2 regions of the Shewanella zhangzhouensis genome follow, and region 1 is predicted to be linked to the other one. Evidence: predicted binding sites of a transcription regulator. Region 1 holds the regulator's gene; the other holds the start of a gene.
What was found. The regulator LexA, encoded in region 1, represses DNA repair genes until DNA is damaged. The targets are predictions, from matches to a motif close to TACTGTATNNNNATACAGTA.
Positions count from the first base shown of each region.

Region 2: a site for LexA is predicted at 2,192-2,211, ahead of dinG (ATP-dependent DNA helicase DinG). Genes of this name have one in related genera too.

Region 1 covers NZ_CP080414.1:4,303,497-4,311,659, forward strand. The annotation lists gene plsB (glycerol-3-phosphate 1-O-acyltransferase PlsB) at 1-1,880, opposite strand, end outside; gene lexA (transcriptional repressor LexA) at 2,032-2,655, shown strand; gene K0H63_RS19015 (cell division inhibitor SulA) at 2,652-3,158, shown strand; gene coxB (cytochrome c oxidase subunit II) at 3,547-5,109, shown strand; gene ctaD (cytochrome c oxidase subunit I) at 5,120-6,715, shown strand; gene K0H63_RS19030 (cytochrome c oxidase assembly protein) at 6,717-7,283, shown strand; gene K0H63_RS19035 (cytochrome c oxidase subunit 3) at 7,280-8,155, shown strand; gene K0H63_RS19040 (DUF2909 domain-containing protein) at 8,158-8,163, opposite strand, start outside.
Region 2 covers NZ_CP080414.1:1,575,524-1,583,686, forward strand. The annotation lists gene K0H63_RS06775 (TSUP family transporter) at 1-84, opposite strand, end outside; gene dinG (ATP-dependent DNA helicase DinG) at 94-2,169, opposite strand; gene K0H63_RS06785 (DNA polymerase II) at 2,313-4,676, shown strand; gene K0H63_RS06790 (porin) at 4,895-6,103, shown strand; gene K0H63_RS06795 (TonB-dependent receptor plug domain-containing protein) at 6,458-8,163, shown strand, end outside.

The DNA of each region.
Region 1 (8,163 bases):
GCAATCAATGACGGAATTACAAACAAGTGGATGATGTTGTTACGGTAATAGGTCATGGAAATCGCAAGGCTATCATCGATGGAGATGATGGTACCCAGGTCATCCTTGGTTTCTGTCAGCTTGTTCAGCTCAATACCGCGATCGACCAGTTCCTTGCCACTGCCCTCGGTCACTGATGCGTACGAGGTATAAGGCACGGATTTGAGCAGACTCAGGTACAAATCAATCTGGCGCTCCAGCTGGTTGCGCTCCAGCGCATTTTGCTCCGAGGCCAGCAACACCATACTGGAAAGCGTGACAGAACTGGCGGCTGCGGCATCATTGATGCGGGTCATTACCCGATTGGCGAGCGCATTCACCACAGGGGTCAGCCAGGACGGTTTTTGCTCTGGATCTTCTCCCACTTCTTCACGCCAATTGGGGACTTTTTCGGTCAAAAAGTTCTGCAGGGTGATGGGCTGGCCAAAGTTCACATAGCCACGGCCAAAGTTACCCAGCTTGCGTATGGCCCCAAATACCTGCCATACGGATTCCTTTTCTTTTTTCTTACCCGACAGCTCTTTGTGATAGGTAGCCACTTCCATCACATGGTCATAACCCAGATACACGGGCACTAGGGTCACTGGTCGCTCAATTCCGCGGATAACCGAAGACAATGTCATGGCCAGCATGCCGGTTTTGGGCGCCAGCAGACGGCCGGTTCGGGAGCGGCCACCTTCGGTGAAGTACTCCACCGAGTATCCCTTGGCGAACAGCTGATCCAGATATTCGCGGAATACTGCGGTGTAAAGCTTGTTGCCGTTGAAGCTGCGGCGGATAAAGAAGGCGCCGCCACGGCGGAACATGGGGCCGGCGGGCCAGAAATTCAGGTTAATCCCGGCAGCGATATGGGGCGGCACCATGCCTTCGTAATAAAGGATGTAAGACAGCAGCAAATAATCCATGTGCGACCGGTGGCAAGGCACATACACAATCTCATGGCCGTCATGGTGCAACTGGCGAATCTGTTCGGCGCCCTTGATGCTGATGCCTTTATAGAGCTTGTTCCACAGCCAGGTGAGGAAGCGCTCGGCGATGCGCACCAGACTGTCGGAGTAATCGGCTGCAATCTCATCCAGATATTGAATGGCGGTTTCACGGGCCTTTTCTTCAGAGATTTTTTTGCTGGCGGCTTCTTCGGCAATCGCTTTTTTCAGGTTGTCGGATTTCAGCAGTGCATGAAACATGGCCTGACGATTGGGCAACACAGGCCCTGTCATCACTTTACGCTGACGGCGGAAATGAACCCTCGCCACCCGGGCAAGCTTGTGGGCAATGCGCTTGTCTGTGCCATGTTCATCGGCCATATGACGCAGCGACACAGCACGGGAAAACTGCACGAAGTTATGGCGACCCAGGAATAAAATCATCAAACATTTACGCAGCCAGGTCGGATCTTCCCGCTCAAGCACTGCTGCACGCATAGTGTCATCTTCTTTACCCGGGGTTCGCCCCCAGTAAAGACTTACAGGCACCAGCTGTATATCCAGCTCTTGCTGCTGACGGTGCAAAGCCAGCAGTTGCTGGAAAGTCTGCAAAAAAGGCTCATTGCTGTCACGTTTGCCAAACAGCGGCTTTCTGCCCTCCAGACACACGACCCGTGGGGTCTTGATTCCATCGACTTCCAGCATCTGATATGGGCTGGGTAACCCCAACTTGCCGGTCACCTCATGGAGCGCAGCAATATCGCTCACTGACTCGGTTTTCATGACGTAAACCAAGGGGCGGGAGGGATCGAGATTCAAATCGGCGAAGGGATCCTGAGGTACCACTATGGTGTGTACCAACTGCTTCTGGATCCAACGCAAAGACTTAAACCAAAAAGACTCGTGTGCTGACATGCTGATATTGGGAACCTGGCTTCAATCAATAGCGCAATAGAATATCAGACAGCCGCAGCCATTAGCCAATAATCTGAAAAATGGTTAATACTTGCGCTGATGAAAATACTGTATATACTAACAGTAACTGTATAGAAAAACAGGAATGACCATGAGACCGCTGACGCCTCGCCAGGCCGAGATCCTGGACCTAATCAAACGCAACATCGCCGAAACCGGCATGCCCCCAACACGGGCAGAAATTGCATCCAGACTCGGCTTTAAAAGTGCCAATGCCGCCGAGGAGCATCTTAAAGCGCTTGCCAAAAAAGGCTGCATTGAGATTATGCCCGGCACCTCGCGAGGTATCAGACTGGCGGGTGATGAGCTGGAAGATCAGCCAGACCCGGGGCTGCCCCTGATAGGTCAGGTGGCTGCCGGTGAGCCCATTCTCGCCCAAGAGCATGTGGAGCAGTATTATCAGGTCGATCCTGCCATGTTCCGCCCCCATGCCGATTTTCTGCTGCGCGTTCGCGGCGACAGTATGAAAGACATAGGTATTCTCGACGGAGACCTGCTGGCAGTGCACAAGATGAACCAGGCACGAAACGGCCAGGTTGTCGTTGCCCGGGTGGAAGATGATGTCACGGTAAAACGCTTCGAGAAACAAGGCAATGTGGTGTTCTTGCACGCAGAGAACGAGGCGTTCGCCCCTATCAGAGTGGATCTTGCCAGCCAAAGTCTGACTATCGAAGGCTTGGCCGTGGGCGTTATCCGTAATGGAGACTGGTTATGAACAAGCTGATTGGTAACGCACCCCGTCATCCCGGCTTGTGGACAGATTCCGCCGCCAAAGATGTTTGCCCCGCATCTCAGGTGATCACCCAAAGCACTCAATCCCAGGGGCGCCAAGAGATACAGCAGCTCGCCCCAGAGCTCGCACGCCTCAGTCTTGAGGGCCGATGGATAGTGCTTATCAGCCCACCCAACATCGGACTCAAATCCACTCTGGCACAGGCTGGTGTGCGCATGGACCGTGTGCTGCTGGTGCATGCCAAAGACGAATTTGAAACCCTGTGGGCGATGGAAAAGGCCCTAACCAACGGTACCTCAAGCGCCGTACTGTGCTGGACCAACGAACTGGATCCCAGAGATAAACGCAGATTGGCATTGGTAGCCAAAAATGCCGTGGCATTGGGTGTCATTTTTGAAAATGTAAATGCTCACTCACAGGCCAACGCTTTTACTGTTAGGCCCGAGTTAAGTCACCCCCTTCGCAGTGCCTCTCCGCTGCACTGATCATCTCCTCATCCCTTTGAGCCCCGTTATCGGGGCTTTTTTTCGATAATTTTTTCAGATAATTAGAAAATAAAGTGATCTTGATCAATATTTAAACTGCAAGTAATGTAGTTCAGGTTAACAACGATTTGTTTGTTATATCCGGGCGATTATGTCGTCGCAGTATCTGAGGCTTGCGCCATGGATATTGTGTATTTGACCGATATATTCAGCTGTAGGTGCAAGTGTGGTGAACAAAGCTGTAGTTCATTAAATAAGATACCAACCGCCAACGCACTTTGAAGTCATCGTTGCTTTTTGTGGGAACCGAAGAGTTTGCATAGAGCAGAGACTTACTGTGTGACTCTTCTTTGTAGTTGCTTGATGCAATTGACAGAGGAGATGTCTTGTGAAGCAATGGTTGTATTGTTTCGCGGCGGCTTTTATGGCCCCGCCCATCCTTGCGGCTGATATGCCGCTCAACATGACACAAGGTGTTACTGAGATAAGTGGCAGGGTCTATGGCCTGCACATGACTATCCTGTACATCTGCTGTGCCATAGGTGTAGTGGTTTTTGGCGCCATGATTTACGCCATGATAAACCACCGCAAATCCAAAGGGGCCGTTGCCGCCCAATTTCACGAAAGTACCAAGGTCGAAATCGCGTGGACTCTGGTGCCCTTTCTGATCCTGATTGCCATGGCTATTCCGGCAACCAAGACCCTCATCGCCATGGAAGATCCCTCCAACGCCGACTTGACCATCAAGGTCACCGGCTCCCAATGGAAGTGGCATTACGATTACTTCGACCACGACTTCGGCTTTTACAGCATCCTGGCGACCCCCAGAAGTCAAATAGAAGGCGCCGAAGCAAAAGGCGATCACTACTTGCTGGAAGTGGATAAGCATCTGGTGCTGCCCACCAACCGTAAGGTTCGCTTTTTGATGACTTCCGACGATGTCATTCACTCCTGGTGGGTGCCTGCATTTGCCGTAAAAAAAGATGCCAATCCGGGCTTTATCAACGAGGCCTGGACCCGGATAGATAAACCCGGCATTTACCGCGGCCAATGTGCCGAACTGTGCGGTAAAGACCACGGTTTTATGCCCATAGTGGTTGAGGTATTGCCCGAAGCAGAGTTTGACGCCTGGGTTGAAAACCAGAAGCAACTGGCAAGCAACGCCGCTGCCCAAGCCGCTGCGGCATTGAACCAAACCCTTTCCATGGAAGAACTGATGGCGCAGGGTGAAAAGGTGTACATGGCCAGCTGCGCCGCCTGCCACCAACCCAATGGTATGGGCCTGCCCGGCGTATTCCCCGCCCTTAAGGACAGTGCCATTGCCATGGGTCCTGTCGACAAGCATCTCGACATCGTTATCAACGGCAAAGCCGGCACAGCCATGCAGGCATTCAACAAGCAGTTGTCTGCCACAGAGATTGCCGCTGTTGTGACCTATGAGCGTAATGCATGGGGCAACAATACAGGTGACACAGTGCAGGCCTCTGATGTTAACGCCCATGGCAGTAACGGCGCTCCCGCAGCCCAGACCGAGATGCAGGGAGCTGACCAAGCGACACCCGTCAGTGCAGCCGTGACATCGACCGAAGCTCCTCCAGTTGCCGAACCTACTGCCGACGAGCCTTCATCCGACGAGCCCATGTCGATGGACGCTTTGATGGCCCGTGGTGAGCAAGTGTACATGGCTTCTTGCGCGGCGTGTCACCAAGCCAATGGTGCCGGTTTGCCCGGTGCGTTTCCCGCCCTCAAGGGAAGCCCAATCGCTACCGGCCCCATCGCCAATCACCTCGACATAGTCATTCACGGCAAAGCCGGGACCGCGATGCAGGCTTTTGGCTCAATGTTGTCTGCCAGGGACATTGCTGCGGTGGTGACCTATGAACGTAACGCCTGGGATAACAACACCGGCGATAACGTTCAGGCCACCGACGTAAACAATCATGGAAAGTAGGGGAACGATAATGACAACCACGACCCACGATACCCATCAGGGCGTCCATGACGAACACCATCATGGCCCGGCCAAGGGCATAATGCGCTGGATATTAACAACCAATCACAAGGATATAGGCACACTCTACCTTTGGTTCAGTTTTATTATGTTCCTGACCGGTGGCGCCATGGCCATGGTGATCCGTGCCGAGTTGTTCCAGCCTGGATTACAACTGGTTGAGCCTAACTTCTTTAACCAGATGACCACGGTACACGGCCTTATCATGGTGTTTGGTGCCGTTATGCCAGCCTTTACCGGGTTGGCTAACTGGCTGATCCCCATGATGATTGGGGCACCAGATATGGCATTGCCCAGGATGAACAACTGGAGTTTCTGGATTTTGCCCTTTGCCTTCCTCATCTTGCTCAGCTCGCTGTTTATGGAAGGCGGTGCACCCAACTTCGGCTGGACGTTTTACGCCCCTCTGTCCACCACCTACAGCCCCGACAGTACAGCACTGTTTGTGTTTTCGGTTCACATCATGGGGATCAGCTCCATCATGGGTGCCATCAACGTGATAGTGACCATAGTCAACCTGCGCGCCCCCGGTATGACCTGGATGAAACTGCCTCTGTTTGTCTGGACCTGGCTTATCACCGCATTCCTGCTGATTGCCGTGATGCCAGTGCTGGCCGGGGTTGTTACCATGGTGCTCACCGACAAATACTTCGGTACCAGTTTCTTTGATGCCGCAGGTGGCGGTGACCCTGTGATGTTCCAGCATATCTTCTGGTTCTTCGGTCACCCCGAGGTGTACATCATGATCCTGCCTTCATTTGGGATCATCTCGGCGATAGTGCCGGCATTCAGCCGTAAAAAGCTCTTCGGTTATGCCTCCATGGTTTACGCCACGGCCAGCATCGCCATCCTGTCGTTTCTGGTGTGGGCACACCATATGTTCACCACTGGGATGCCGGTGTTTGCCGAGCTCTTCTTTATGTACTGCACCATGTTGATTGCGGTACCCACGGGGGTGAAGGTGTTTAACTGGGTCGCGACCATGTGGCGTGGTTCCATGACCTTTGAAACACCCATGTTGTTTGCCATTGCCTTTATCATCCTCTTTACCATTGGCGGTTTCTCGGGATTGATGCTTGCCATCACGCCAGTGGACTTCCAATACCACGATACCTACTTTGTGGTTGCACACTTCCACTACGTGCTGGTGTCCGGCGCCATTTTCTCGATTATGGCGGCGGCCTATTACTGGTTACCCAAGTGGACCGGGCACATGTATGACGAAAAGCTCGGCAAGCTGCACTTCTGGTGTTCGGTGATTTCAGTGAACGTGCTGTTTTTCCCGATGCACTTTCTTGGCCTCGCGGGTATGCCAAGGCGAATTCCGGACTATGCGATTCAATTCGCTGACGTAAACCAGATAGTCTCCATAGGCGGCTTTGCCTTTGGTCTGTCGCAGCTCATCTTCCTCGCGGTGGTTATCAAGTGTATCCGCGGCGGCGAACGTGCTCCGGCCAAGCCATGGGAAGGCTCAGAGGGTTTGGAGTGGACGCTGCCAAGTCCTGCCCCCTACCACTCGTTCAGCACTCCTCCCGAGGTGAAATAAGATGACGGCGCCCGGGGTTTCTCACCGAAAGCTGATAATCGGACTCTGCCTTGGCTGCGTTGGAATGTTCGGTTTTGGTTTCGCCCTTGTCCCCCTTTACGACGTGCTGTGCGAACAATTGGGGATTAACGGCAAAACCAGTTCCGAAGCCGCGCAATACAGCCAGATGCAGGTAGACGAAGCCAGAACTGTGACCGTGGAGTTTATGGCGCAGGTGCAACCCGGGATGCCATGGGAATTTGGCCCGGCGGTTAAGCGCATGGAAGTACATCCAGGGCAGCTGGTACGCACCGATTTTCTGGCACACAACCTGTCGTCAAATGCTCTGGTTGGCCAGGCTATTCCTTCGGTATCCCCCGGACAGGGCGCCGCTTATTTCAATAAGACTGAGTGTTTTTGCTTTAACCAACAGGTGTTGGCAGGAAAAGACAGTGCCAATTTGCCACTGATTTTCTTTGTGGATCCGGATTTGCCTGAGTCTATCCATACCCTGACCCTCTCTTACACCCTGTATGACATCACAGACAAGGATCTGGCCGGTGCCCTGCAGGCGGGAGCCATGAAATGACAAGCAAGCATCAAAACTACTATGTTCCCAGCCAGAGTGGCTGGCCCATTATCGGCGCTATTGGCCTGTTTTTGATTGCCTACGGCGCGGGTAATTTTGTACATCAGCTTAAATCGGGTGGCAGCGGCGCCGGATACATTCTGCTCGCCGGTGTTGCCGTCATTCTGTTCATGATGGTTGGCTGGTTCAGAAATGTGATTGATGAGTCCATGTCGGGACTTTACTCAAGCCAGATGGACAGGTCCTTCCGTCAGGGGATGAGCTGGTTCATCTTTTCTGAGGTCATGTTCTTTGCGGCCTTCTTTGGCGCGCTTCTCTACGCTCGCACCATAGCAGTGCCCTGGCTTGGCGGTGCTTCCAACAACGCCATGACACACGAAGTACTTTGGCCGGCGTTTGAGGCCGTGTGGCCACTGGAAACCACCCCTGACGGCACCAAAACCCAGGCCATGGGCTGGACGGGTCTGCCGCTGATCAACACCATCCTGCTGCTCACCTCCTCCTTTACCCTGCACTTTGCCCATATGGGGCTTGAGAAGGGTAAACGCACGGCGCTGACACTCTGGCTCGGGTTCACCATTTTATTGGGATTGGGCTTCCTGTCGCTGCAGGTTGAAGAGTATATCCATGCCTACACCGAAATGGGGCTCACCCTGGCGTCCGGTGTATATGGCAACACCTTCTTTTTGCTCACAGGCTTCCACGGCCTGCACGTTACCCTCGGCACTATCTTCCTGCTGGTGTTGTTTTTCAGGGTGCTTAAGGGCCATTTCAGCCACGATAACCAGTTCGCGTTTCAGGCTGGCAGCTGGTACTGGCACTTTGTGGATGTGGTTTGGCTCTGCCTGTTTGTGTTTGTTTACGTACTTTAGGTTCAGTA
Region 2 (8,163 bases), 1.8 Mb from region 1:
GCCCACAACTGCGTCAATAAAGCCGGCAATCAGGCCGACCAACGCCAACAGTATCAGGCTGGCGGGGTCTTGCAGTAATTCCACAGAGGGTTCCTATTCAATAACCCTGCGATAGGGTGGCAGGGCGTCCAGCAGAGACTTGCCATATCTTTTACTCACAAGGCGTCTGTCCAATATGGTGATCCTGCCATAGTCCTGCTCTTTTCGCAGCAAACGGCCGCAGCTTTGGATGAGCTTGCGTGAGGCGTCCGGGATGGTCAGTTGCAAAAAGGGATTGCCGCCTTTTTCCTTGATGTACTCCGCATGGGCCTGCTCTACCGGTGATGTGGGCACCGCAAAGGGCAGTTTGGTGACAATCAGGTTGGTAAGGTATTCACCGGGCAAGTCGAGGCCCTCTGAGAAACTGCCGGTGCCAAAGAGCAACGACGGCTTGCCTTCATCACAACGCTTTTTATGACTGTCCAGCAGCAGTTGACGCGGCGAGTTACCCTGGATAAGCAACGGAATTTTCAGTTTGGGGCCAAGGATATCGGCGACTTTTTCCATCTGCCAATAAGAGGCAAACAGCACCAGGCTGGCCATTTCATGCTCAGTAAGTTTTAAAATATGCTCGGCCAGTTCGTCGGTGTAATTGTCGTCGGTTGGCTCAGTGCGCATTTTGGGCAAATACAGGGTGGCATTGTTTTCAAAGTCGAAAGGCGATTGGAGCGCGAGATAGCGACTGCCATCGTGCAGTGAAAGCCCTACCTGATGGGCGAAATAGTCAAATTGGTTGAGTGCCCGTAAGGTTGCACTGCAAAGCACCACCCCAGCCGCCTTTTCCCACAGCATGGATTCCAGCATAAAGCCCACTTCGATGGGGGAGGCGCAAAGCAGGTAGTCCACTTGTTTGGTGGCCGGCAGGAGTTCAATCCAGCGCGCGGTGGGCGCCCCTTTTTTACTGTCCTCTTTTGCCATCATTTTCCAGAGCTTGTGCAGATTCTCAAGCCGCTGCAGCATAAAGCCGGTCTCGGTTTGCAGGGTATCGGCCTGATGGCGTGGGATGTCGCCATCCTTAATTGCTTCACCAAGCAGCAGCTGCATCTTGCTGAATTGCTTCAAGGCACCACTGGTGGCAGTGGCCAGGTTTTCGGCGTGGCGTTTAAGTACCTCGGGCAGGGCGCCATGGGTAAAGCGCAAGCGGTTTTCCGGGTTATCGAAGCGGGCCTTTTCACCATCGCAATAATGGGCCACCTGGTTAAGCATGCCGGCGATGTCAGCAACATGGTCTTGCATGGCCTGTGCAGGTGCTATGATGTTGTTGCTCTTGATTTGGTTTTGCAATTTGGCGGCGGTTTTGCCAATTTTCTCGAGCCAGTCGGCTGCGCCCCTCAGTGTGGCCTGCGCGCTGGAAAAGTCCCTTGCCACCACTGGCAGGTGATGGGCCTCGTCAATCACGTAAAACATCTCTTCGGGATCGGGCAGTATTACCCCGCCGCCGAGCTCGAGATCGGCGAACAGTAAACTGTGGTTGGCAATCAGTACATCCCAGGTATCCACATCTTCCCGCGCCTTGTGAAACGGGCATTGGCGGTGGCTGGCATTTTGCCGGTGACAGGAGTGCTTATCGCAGGCAATTTGCTGCCAAAGGTGATCGGGAATGGGCGTCTCCAGGGTATCTATTTCGCCGTTCCAGAGGCCCTTATGAAAATCGCTGTGCAGCTTTTGCAGCATTTCAACCTGCGCCGTATCGGGCTTGGTCTGCCACATGGCCATTTGAGTACCATTGTTGTCGCCGATGAGCATCTCCAGCTTGGCAAGGCACACATATCTTTGCCTGCCTTTGACAAGCCCAAACCGAAAGTTCAGCCCTGACTGCGCCAAAAAGAATGGTAAATCCTTGTGCAGCAGCTGCTCCTGCAGTGCTACGGTTGCAGTGGCGATACAGACTTTCTTTTTCTGAGCCAACGCCAGCGGAATGGTGCCCAGAATGTAAGACAGTGACTTACCAATCCCTGTGCCAGCCTCAACGACTATGATGCGTCTGTGCTTGTCATATTCCCCTGCCAGAGTCTTTGAGATCTCCGCCACCATGTAGTTTTGCTCGCGGCGGGACCGGAAGTTTGGCAACGCAGCGGCAATATCCTTGTAGATTGCGCGGATTTGGGTTTTGACTTTGTCTGGCAGCATGGGGCTCTCGGCGGCTCAATTATGCTGTACATAATAACAGTGATTGCTTAGGCTAAGAACCCTGCAATCATTGCTTATGTGTGTTTTTTACTCCTTTGCCCATGGAATTGTCATCCGTTTGCTCCCCTGGCTCCAATGATTCAATGGCCCCGACCCTGCTTAAGGGGCGGGTGCTTACGCGCGCCAGTGTGCAGCGCGGCGGTGACACAGTGCTTGAATATCTGATCAAAACCGCCCATGGGCCGGTGAAGGTGGAAGTGCATAATCAAAGGCCCATGGCTTTTTGTCACAGCGATGAGGTACAGCGGCTGCTTGCGGGCATCGCAAACACTGAAGCCTGGTCTACACCCCTTAAACTGCAGAGTTTCAGCAGGCAGCCCGTACATGCAATCTATTGCCGCACAGGCGTTATACTCAAGCGCCTCGTCACCCGGGCACTGGAGCTGGATATTGCGCTTTATGAGGCCGATATCAAACCAGAGCAACGTTTCCTGATTGAGCGTTTTGTAGCGCTGGATGCGGAATTCTACGGCTACTTCGACGGGAGTGACCCAGCCCGGTTTATCGCCACCCGGGTGAGGGCCACCAGTGAACACATTCCCCTAAAAGCCGTATCCCTCGATATCGAATGCAGTATGTCGGGTGAGCTCTATTCCATTGGTTTATATGGTGACTGCGCAGCCAAAGTCATCATGGTCGGAGAAGGCGATACTGAACTCATTTGCCATCGGGATGGGATAGAACATAGGGTTGCCGTGGAGTGGGCCTGTGATGAAGTGGGCCTACTGATGTCGCTTCAGCGCTGGTTTATGGAAGTTGACCCGGACATCCTCCTGGGCTGGGCAGTGGTGACCTTCGACCTGTCACTTTTGTGGCGGCGGGCTAAACACCATGGTATGCGGCTTTGCATCGGGCGGTTCGGTAAACCGCTCGGTTGGAAAGTAGAAGACAAGCACAGACCTGAAACCCTGGACTTGCCCGGGCGGGTCGTTCTCGATGGCATTGATTGGTTAAAGGCCGCATTTTACCAGTTTGACAGTTTTGCCCTGGACCGGGTGGCGGGTGAACTCCTGGGTGAGGGTAAGGCTATCCATAATCCTGATGACCGCGGGGAAGAAATTACCCGGTTATTTAGCGAAGACAAAGCGGCACTGGCTTTTTATAACCTCACCGACTGCCGTCTGGTATGGGATATTTTTCAAAAGACCGATCTCATCCATTTTGCCCTCGAGCGGGCGCGCCTCACCGGATTGGAATTTGGTCGGGTGGGTGCCAGTGTTGCGGCCTTTAATCACCTTTATCTGCCCCATTTGCACCGGGCGGGTTTTGTGGCACCCGCAATGCAAAAAGTCCCAGGGCCCGACAGCCCCGGTGGCTATGTGATGGATTCGGTTCCGGGTTTATATCGCAACGTGTTGGTGCTGGATTACAAGAGCCTCTATCCCTCCATCATCCGAACCTTTTTAATCGACCCCAAGGGACTGGTGCTGGGGCTGTCTGAACCTGAGGCCATGTCAGTTGAAGGATTTCGCGGGGCAAGATTCAGTCGACAGTCGCCCATTCTGCCTGGACTTGTTGCAACTCTGGCAAGCCGCAGAGAAGAGGCCAAAGCCAACCACAACGGCCCCATGTCCCAGGCTGTGAAAATCATCATGAATTCACTCTATGGGGTGCTGGGCTCCCGCGGCTGTGTGTTTCACGATTATCGTTTGGCGAGCTCTATCACCCTGCGGGGGCACGAGATCATGCGCACGACCAAGGCCTGGATAGAAGCGGAAGGATTTCAGGTCATTTATGGCGACACCGACTCTACGTTTGTTTGGTTGGGTGATGATGCCAAGGATGCAAATACTACGGGCCGTGCGCTGGTAGACATGGTAAATCAGCGTTGGCGCCAGCAGCTGCGGGAGGATAAAGGCCTGGAGTGTTTTTTGGAGCTTGAGTTTGAGCGGCACTTCGAGCAATTTTTTATGCCCACACTCAGGCATTCCACTGAAGGCAGCAAAAAACGCTATGTCGGGCAGTGCGACAATGGCAATGACAAGGTACTGGTGTTCAAGGGAATGGAGCAGGTCAGGAGTGATTGGAGCCCGTTGGCACGCCGGGTTCAATACGAGCTGTACAGGCGGTTATTCCAGCAGGAGGACTTGATTGAGTATGTGCAGGAGGTGGAGAGGGCGTTATTTGCCGGCGAGTACGACGATGAGCTGGTGTTCCACAAACGTCTCAAGCGCGATATCAACCAGTACACGGCAAAATCGGCTCCTCACGTGAAAGCTGCTGCCTTGCTTGTCAGTGCCACCGGTGATGCCAACCGGGGAAAGCGTGGTGCTGCTATCAAGTACATCTTTACCAAAGCGGGGGCAGAGCCTTTGGGTTTTCAGTCTCACCCAATTGATTATGACTACTACTTCGACCGCCAATTGTTACCCATCTTGGAACCCATACTCGCCGTTTTGAAAGTAAATTACCAAAAAGCAGGCGCCGAGCAATTGTTGTTAATCTAGTATATCACCATGCTATCTTGGTTGATTTAGGTTAATAGTCGGTTAACTCCTCATCGAATAGTGGTTTCAATTGGTGGTTGTTGTGATTTTTAACACGTTTGCTGCAATATCTCTTTGTCGAGAGCTTCGTGGTTTGCTAATCTTCGACGGTTCCAGGATGGAAATAAAATTACGGAAAATATCCTGTGACTCGATCTCCATAAATAAGGTTAGGCACCATGAACAAGACTCTCATCGCCGGCGCAATATTGGCCTCGCTGGTGGCTCCCACCGTATCTGCCATCGAAATTTACAAAGACGACAAAAATGCCGTCTCCATTGGTGGATTCATTGACGCCCGCGCAATTCATACCCAGGACACCACAGAAGTGGTAAACGGTGCCTCTCGTATTAATTTTGGCTTCGAGCGTGCCCTCAGCCACGACTGGAAAGCCTTTGCCCTGCTCGAGTGGGGTATCAATCCCTTCGGCAGCAGTGAGATTGTCTACAACAACAAATTTGAAACCGTGCAGGACGAGTTTTTTTATAACCGTCTTGGTTATGCCGGTCTGAGCCATGACACCTGGGGTACCATCACAATTGGTAAACAGTGGGGCGCTTGGTATGACGTGGTCTACGGCACCAACTATGGCTTTGTATGGGACGGAAACGCCGCCGGCGTTTATACCTACAACAAGGATGATGGCGCTGTAAACGGCACCGGCCGCGGTGATAAGGTCATTCAATATCGTAACAGCGTGGGTGACTTTAGCTACGCTATTCAGGCTCAGCTTAAAAACAGTACTTTTTTCACCTGCGATTTCGACGACATCACCCAGGCCGACTGCGAAGCCTTGTGGCAACAGGGTAAACGCGAGGCCCAGCAGGTTGAATATAACTACACCTACGGCGGCGCAGTTACCTGGAAGGCAACTGACAAACTGGCATTGGCGGTGGGTGTAAACCGCGGTGAATTTGATGTGACCTATGGTAACGGCGACCAAATTACAGCGGTCGATCTTATCTGGGGTGTGGGGGCGACCTGGGGGGATTTCGACACAGATGGTTTCTATGCCTCCGTTAACTACAACTACAACGAAAACCACGACACAGACAACATCGGTCGCTTGATTAAAGAAGCCTACGGTATTGAGTCACTGTTCTCCTACAAATTTGAGAATGGTTTCCGTGCATTTGTTTCTTATAACTTGCTGGATGCCGGCAATGATTATGTTATCCAACCAAACTTTAATGCCGACCCCAACGACGTGTTCAAACGTCAATTTGTGGTAGCAGGTTTACATTATGTTTGGGATAAAGACACTGTGCTGTATGTAGAAGGACGTAAAGACTTCAGTGATTTCAGCAGTGCCGATGCCGAACAGGAAGCGAGAATGGCGCTTTCGGAAGATGACGGTATCGCAATAGGTATTCGTTACACCTTGTAATAAAAACGTTACTGAAAAAGACCCGGTTAATCCGGGTTTTTTTATGCCTGATTAAATGAATAACCACCTGTTTGCTATTGACTTATAGACACTTGCTTTCTGTCAAACATGCCCGAGAATCGCAGTGTCCCGCTATTTGTTTCGTTGGCAAACACGAAATTACACCAGAAGAAATGCTGATTATTTAAGCACTCGCATCGAACAAATTGTATTTAGCCTGTTTTTGGATGTTGAAAAAATGTTTTTTATGTGTTTCCATCCACAGTTGAAAGTGACAAGGTGTTTACTTGTGTAACGCCTCTAACACAAGCCCACAGGGCAAATTATAAAAACTGAAATCCAGGGAGATAGACGATGCTTAAGAACAGCATGCTGGCAAAATCTGTGCGTTTTGCCTTAGTAGCAGGTGCGACGACTGCAGCGTTTACCGCGCCAACTGTATATGCAGCTGACGAGGGCGAAAAAGTCGAGCGTATCGAAGTAACTGGCTCTCGTATCAAGCGTACTGACCTTGAAACTGCCAGCCCGATCACCATGTTTTCTGCTGAAGACATCGCGAACTCAGGTGTAGCTACCCTCGAAGACTTCGTACAAAACATTCCTGCCATCAACGGTGGCGCCGAAGGTTCTTCTGTAAACAACGGTAGCCGCGGCTTTGCGACTGCTTCTCTGCGTGGTCTGGGTTCAGGCCGTACTCTGGTTCTGATCAACGGTCGTCGTTTCGCTTCCGGCGATTTGAACTCTATTCCTACTGCTTACGTTGAGCGTATCGAAGTTCTGCGTGACGGTGCTTCTACCGTTTACGGTTCTGACGCTATCGCCGGTGTAATCAACTTCATCACCAAAAAAGACTTTGAAGGTATTGAGTTCGGTGCTCAGTACGATATCGCCAGTGAAGGCGACGGTGAAAAGACTCTGCTGTCAGTGACCACTGGTACCTCCAGTGATCGCGGCAACGTGGTTATGTCTCTGCAATACACCAAGCGTGAAGCGATTTGGCAGGGCGATCGTGATTTCTCTGCTTGCCCACTGTTCGAACGTAACGGTGAGAAAGTTTGCGGTGGTTCAGGTACCATCCCTTACAGTCAGTTTTTTGCGGATAGCCTTGAAGGTGGCCACGTAGTTGACCCATCAACCGGTGAAATTCGTCCATTTGACCAAGCGATTGATGGTTATAACTATGCCGTTGCCAGCTACATGGTTACCCCACAGGAAGTATTCAGCATCAACGGTGCTGGCCGTTACGAAATCAGCGACACCCTGACCGGTTTTGTTGAAGGTGGTTTCACCAACCGTCAGTCTGACCAGTTGATGGCACCAGAAGGTACCTTCTGGGGTCCAACCATGCCAGCCTCAAACCCATACAACCCTCTGGGCGAAGACTTGGTTGTGGTTCGTCGTTTGTCTGAGACCGGCGGTCGTGGTTTTACTCAGGACTTCTCTGACTACCGCATGGTATTCGGTCTGGAAGGTTCTCTGGGCGATTACTACTGGGATCTGTCATACAACTTCGCCCGTTACGTGGACTCACGCCTGGATTTGGGCCGTGTAAACCCAACTCGTGCCCAGGCGCTGCTCGATCCAGATCTGTGTGCAAAAGATAAAGATTGCCCAGGTATCTGGAACCCGCTGGCCGAAGGTACACTGACGCCAGAAATGCTGGCTTACGCTTTCGTACCTAACTCGCCAGTGGTTCGCGGTGAGACCCGTCAGCTGCAGGGTAACATCTCCGGTAGCCTGTTCGGTCTGGAACTGCCTGGTGGTGAAGTCATGTTCGCTGCCGGTTTTGAAAAGCGTTGGGACGAATACCAGAGCGTACCTGATGGTGCTGCTTCTATCGGCCAGATCTACTCTGTAGCCGGTGAGCCTACTGCCGGTGACTACTCTGTAAACGAAGCTTACGCTGAATTCGATATGCCAGTCCTCGAAGGTCTGCCTTTTGCCGAGTCTTTACGTCTGACTGCCGCGGTACGTTACTCTGACTTCGACTTCCTGGATGATGGTTCTACCAACACCAAGTTCGGTCTGGAGTGGGTTCCATTCGATGGTTTGATGCTGCG